DNA from 2 places in the Paenibacillus sp. FSL M7-0656 genome. Region 2 is predicted to be linked to the other one. Evidence: riboswitches for the same ligand, from Rfam matches in the RefSeq annotation. Region 2 holds a riboswitch; the other holds the start of a gene.
The links. A riboswitch is a leader RNA that binds a small molecule or an ion and turns the genes downstream of it on or off. The one in region 2 is predicted to bind cyclic di-AMP.
Positions count from the first base shown of each region.

Region 1: linked by a shared signal. The riboswitch ahead of MHI01_RS08160 (C40 family peptidase) and the one ahead of MHI01_RS18555 (3D domain-containing protein) in region 2 are both predicted to bind cyclic di-AMP.

Region 1 is NZ_JBBOOT010000001.1:1,904,686-1,907,831, forward strand. It holds tRNA gene MHI01_RS08150 (tRNA-Leu) at 75-158, opposite strand; gene pelA (pectate lyase) at 335-1,288, opposite strand; cyclic di-AMP (ydaO/yuaA leader) riboswitch at 1,716-1,847, shown strand; gene MHI01_RS08160 (C40 family peptidase) at 1,853-2,317, shown strand; gene MHI01_RS08165 (carboxymuconolactone decarboxylase family protein) at 2,391-2,720, opposite strand; gene MHI01_RS08170 (hypothetical protein) at 2,862-3,080, opposite strand.
Region 2 is NZ_JBBOOT010000001.1:4,173,784-4,176,929, forward strand. It holds gene MHI01_RS18555 (3D domain-containing protein) at 115-1,299, opposite strand; cyclic di-AMP (ydaO/yuaA leader) riboswitch at 1,573-1,826, opposite strand; gene MHI01_RS18560 (TatD family hydrolase) at 2,068-2,838, opposite strand.

The DNA.
Region 1 (3,146 bases), 2.3 Mb from region 2:
CTAAAGTTAGTGTTATATCAAAAAATGCAAAAAAAGACTCCTTAAGCGTTAGCTTAAGGAGTCTTTTTTTTAGATGCGGTCGAGAGGACTCGAACCTCCACGGGGGTTAGCCCACACGGACCTGAACCGTGCGCGTCTGCCAATTCCGCCACGACCGCATATTGTATCTCCGTCATCCATATCGGCGACAAGAAATAATATATCATGCGTAATCTATCATGTCAACACTGAAAATAATAACAATAAAGCCCGAATCAGACGTCCATGTCGATTCGGGCTTTACCTTTAACTGCTGCTAATAGTTTGGTTCATTAAAACGGAAGCATACTACAAATTACAGCTTGGAAGGCCAGTTGCCATACCATGCATAACCGCCTCTTCTTTCTTTATCAATATCACTTAATTTGTATTTAACTACCCCGTCACGACCAATGAAGATTGGTTTATCCGTTCCGATCTCATAGAAGCGTGCCCAAATTGGTGCAGCTTTGGAATCAGCGATAATTTTACTATCTCCATTAGCTCTTTCATACTTGTAACCCGTTATTTTCACTTTGTTAAACCAAGCCTCCGCTCCTTTAATGGATGCGGTAATTTTAGCGTTAGCAGGTCTGGTTTTCAAAAATTTAACAATCGTTACACTCTCTCCAGCTGTCAACGATGGCACTTCGTAGATTCTTGCGCTCGCTGGTTTAAGAGAGCTGGAATCATGTTGTTGTCCCCATGCTGTCAGCTTACCACCTGAAACGACCTGTGTATTCAGAATCGCCTCCACACCTTTGGCAACTGAATTTTTACTGCGGTTAGCAAGTGTGCTGTCGATAAATGAGAAATCACCTTTTCGTGCTGCTACTTCATCCAGCATGATCATTACATTAATCATGGCATCATCATTGTAAGTGATGTGCTTGTGGTATCCGGAGCTTTGGTAAACTTGTGGCCACCCGCCGTTTGAATACTGCATGTTGATCAAAAAGTTAATTCCTTTGATTGCAGCTGTGGAGTAACGCGGATCATTCGTCTTTTTAAATTCCTTCGCCAATCTTCTAATTTCTGAGTATGTAGCCTTGTTGTCTATCGTGGACTTTGCCCACTCTCCACTTGTCTGTTTATAATCTTTTCTCCAACCTCCATCCGGCAGCTGGTTCTTCAAAATATCAGAAATACTCGCTGTAGTACCCGACGCATCTGCAGCAGATACCGTCCCTACAGGGAGAACTGCCATTCCAACTACTGAGAACACCATCGTACATGCCAGGACAAAAGTAATTATTTTCTTCGCTTTCAAATGTAACACTCTCCTATGTTCGTTTTTATAAATCTTCCACTTCTACTTTACGTATGATATACGCCCCAAACCTCCTTTATTTGTATTTATCGCATAATAAAATCAATTTTCATCCAATATGTGGATTGGATAATCAGATAATATGCAAAAAATCGATTTTTGTCAATATATGCAACTTAATGAATATAATCTCTCTAATTCTACATAACGGGATAGTTCTTTTAACTCATGACAAACCTATTTATTTATCCAAATTCGTCTTAAACGAACCAATAATGACGTTTTTGTCATGAATGATACCCAAACTTGATCCCTTCTTTCATATAAAAACCTTAATTCCGCTAACATTGAGGTATTACGAAGGGTTTTAAATGGGTTTGACAATTACGCATTTATGCAATATAGTTTCAAATAGTTACAAAAACTTAATTATTCATTGCCGAGTTTCATGTTTGAAAACGGGGGAACCAATTTGGGTGAATTATTCTTATACATAGGAAATATAGGGAACCTTCTACCGAACCCTTAGCTAACTCCGTAGGCATCGAAGGGAGAACATTGATTTTGAAAAAACTGATTATCTCCATTTTTGGAGCAGCTGTATTATTTACATCCGGGGCAACAAGCACAGAGGCAAGCAGTATCAACTCCGTAGTGAACAACATGACAGGTATTCCTTACAAATGGGGTGGCACAACTGTAGCCGGCTTCGACTGTTCTGGTTTTATGAGATATCTTTTCAACAAATACAGCATTGAATTACCACGTACTTCGCAGCAGCAAGCCAAAGCAGGTACTCCCGTATCCAAGAGCAATGTTCGGACAGGTGATCTGGTGTTCTTTAATACAACAGGCAAAGGCATTTCACATACAGGTGTATATATCGGCGGCGGACAATTCGCTCATGCCTCCAGCAGTAAAGGTGTAAGCATCACGAAGTTATCGAATCCATACTTCAATGATCGTTATGTAACAGCACGTCGGGTAACTGGACAGTTTATGTATGATAAAATGTTAGGTAAAATGTGATTCACATACAAAAAGGCATCGGTTATTAACCGGATGCCTTTTTTGCACTTAAAAATGTATGTTGCATTGCTTACTAATGCAGCGCCTTCTGCACTCGCATCGCACCCTGAGACAGGGCATGTCCTCCACCAACAGCTCCAGCCACGGCTACGGTCTCCATAATCTCCTGATCTGTTGCGCCCTTAGCACGGGCTTCTTCTACATGGTAGAAGGTACATACCTCATTGTTGGCGAATAATCCAATGCCAAGCGCAATTAGCTGTTTTGTCTTCGCATCAATCACACCAGGTTGGAAACATTCTCCGGTAAACTCATGATACGACTTCACCACACCTGGCAGCACATCGCTTAATGCTCCAATCTGATCCTTGTAGGCATGAACTTTATCATTCATCAATGTCATGGCTTGTAGCACACCCTCTCGGCTATAGTTACAGATCTTCCTCACTGTACCTATCTTCTCTCCCGAGTGAGCCAATTATGCCAAGAAATCATGGTAATTCCAAACATTTAAAGCTCATGGCCCTGCCATAATTATCAGCTGTTACTCACTAAGTGGACTCTGGCGCGGCTCGCTGAACAGCTGATAGCTGTAACCTCGGTCCAGCTTAACGACACGTCGATTCTGACGACGGATAAGTACCTGCTCGCCATCCCAGGCAACCACAATCCCTTTCACGTCGTTCGATTCCAGCTCGTCCCGTACGACTCTAACTTTCTCACCTGACAGACGCAGGGCGTCCAATTCTGTATCACTAATCATCTTCATGGCTCCTATATTTCAAATTTATTTACAAAAAGAGACCTAAATGAAAAGTCATTTAGGTCT
Region 2 (3,146 bases):
CCTCTTCTCTGCCAAACGGCGGGGGAGACTGAATTCAGACTCCTCCGCCGCATATTCCGCATGAATCATTCATGCAACTATTTTATAGCATTCCCATTTCAAAGTAAAACGATTTTAGTTCGCTTCCGGCTTCACCGGACCGATCACGTAGACCGTCTTGCCTTTCTTACGTCCAAAATTCAGGGCATGCTTCACACTGTCATAATACACATCAATTTTGTTGCCTTTAATGGCACCGCCTGTATCTTCCGCACGACGGAATCCCAGACCTTCGATATATACCCACCAGCCAATTGGAATGACTTTGGGATCAACCGCAATGGTGCGTCCTTCCGTTACACGAGTACCGGAAGCTGTTTTAGTTCCAATGCCAGGCTCTTCGGAAGAGTAGGCAGTCATGGATACATTTTTAAGTACTTTGGAGTATTTAAAAGAAGTTCCGGATACGGTAATTACTTTGCTGCCCGAGGCAGATGTTTTCTTCGAGTTCGTTGTTGTAGCCTTTTTGGTTGTTGATGTTTGAGCCGATACGGTCTGAATCTCAGGTTCCTTCACGACCGGTTTTGCTTTGGTGCCGACAGCGATCACTTTATCTACACGATTATTAGCGACAGATTTGCCGACCATTTTTTTGGAGACCAATTCTCCATCCTGAAATACCTTTTCGATATGCTGTACAATTGTGCCTTCTTTGCCGTTCACAACGACACGGTTATCACCTTTGTACAAGCTAGGGTCAGCCGTTTTAATGACTTTGTAAGCGATCGGTTGCTCTACATCCACTGTACGCTTTGTTACGCGCACTACACGAATCTTCATCTCCGCTTTGATAGCAGTTCCAAGCGCCGGATACACTTTATCATTACTTTCAACTTGAATACCTGATTTTTGAATTGCATCTTCTACCGATGAATCGGTTGTATACAGAGTCTTGGTGTCTCCGTCTGCCGTAATGTTAACTGGAACGGCCCGCTCAATAACGATTCGGTCTCCATCTGTTAACGCCCCATTCATGGACATGGATACCTTATCGTGAGGGCTGACTGTGATCGACTGCTCCTCCAGCATTTCCTGAAGCATTCCTGTACGAGTCTCTACCACCTGAGCTTTGCCATCAATAACCAGTGAAATTTGTTTCCCGGCCTGACCGTAAACGACTAACAAGATCATGATTGTAAGCGCAATTGAGAAAATCGCGATCAATGCCATTTGACGCATGTTCTCATGCTTCCACCGCAACGCGAAAGACTTACTGGATGATCGTGACTCATGGGTCTCTTCTGGTTGGAATGTGCCCACTTCTCCGTCCTCCTTCATAGCCTCGCCGTCTAAAGTAATGCATGATGTCTTTGACGTGACTATACCAAATTTTCTACAGAACACAGATTGGACCAACATAATCCGGTTCTGCACCATGAATCAATCTTCGCAACATGATGTCATCCTCCTGAATACCTACCGTATGATGACAATATTTCTTTTATTCAAAAACAAAAAAGCCAAAGAAAGAGTGTAAGAGGAACTCTTTCGTGGCTTCCGAATGATTTTGAATATCGGAAATTCATGCACGAGGTTGCCTCTCTTTTTCCGCTTGCGAGGTTAGCTGTCGGGTTCGGGCGAAAGAGAGCCGCCCTATCTTGGGTCACCCGCTCATGGCGGACGCCCTTGAATTCACCCCGAGACCCAAAGAAGAAATCAAATACGGCTTCGCAGTTCCCTTCGCTGCTTTTGGGTCAGCGAACGTTGCGCATCGGCCAAATACACCGATGTTTAAGCCCTATTGGTTCCCCCGCTCTCCGTTAACGGAGACTCAGCGAGACTGATTCATGAAAGTAATGTTGTTTCATCGGAAAGTGTCCCTTTGTTCATCCCCCGAACATCTGTCCAATTTTCCGCACAACAATTCACTGAAAAGATGATATCCTGTTTTGATGCATGTTGTAAAGCGTTGATCAAGTACGTTTTTCTGAATATTTGGTTAAAATATTGTAATATTCTTGATTTATTTGGATCAAAGGGCAAATTACCTCCGCTTACCTGCCTTTTTCACCTCATTTGCTCGTTTTTTTAACGAATCCCAAATCGTTCCATGGCATTTTTGGTTGTTATTGCAGCAATTTCCTCCACCGAAATGCCTTTAATTTCCGCAGCTGCCTCTGCAACCAGACGTACATGCGCTGTCTCATTTCGCTTCCCACGATAAGGGTGCGGTGTCAAATATGGAGCATCTGTTTCAATGAAAAACCGGTCCATAGGAACCTTCTCCAGCACCTCTTTGGGTTGCTTTGCATTTTTGAATGTGATCGGTCCTCCGAAGGAGAGATGGAAGCCCATATCGAGGCAACTTTTTGCTGTTTCCCAGCTGCCCGAGAACGAGTGCATCACACCACCAACTTCACTCGCCTTCTCTTCACGCAAAATTCTTATGATATCCTCATGCGCATCCCGATTATGGATGACAATTGGCATGTTCACTTCACGCGCCAAAGCAATTTGTTGTCGTAATACGCGATGCTGTATTTCTTTTGGTGAAGTATCCCAGTGATAATCCAATCCAATCTCACCGATCGCAACCACTTTTTCATGCTTGCATAAAGATGCAATCCACTCCAAATCGCCCTCCTGCATTGTGATCGCATCTACGGGATGCCACCCTACAGCTGCATATATAAAGTCATATGTTTCAGCGAGTTTCATTGTGGTTGGAATTGTCTCCCGGTTAAAGCCAATGTTGATCATGCGACCAACTCCTGCATCCACAGCACGCTGAATCATTTCCTCGCGGTCCTCGTCGAATTGTGGTGCATCCAGATGTGTATGTGTGTCGAACAGCATCATGTCTGTATCTCCCTTCATGTCGAAATAACGACTATCTTCTTTTTCAAAATCCACTTTGTAAAATTCAATAATTTAATGACTCATACATAAAACATTTTGGGTAATCTGTGTATTACATCATTACGTTTGTTTCTTCACAACTACAATATATAGAAGATATACGGATATTCTGATCTATATATTGCTAATTGTGCTCATTCTGCCTGCTTGCATTTACAAAATTATGTCGATCTACATATACTCCCCATTAAAGCAGATTACTGTATCATGGAAAATAGCTCTTTTAGAAAGTGTTTTGATATCGAAAT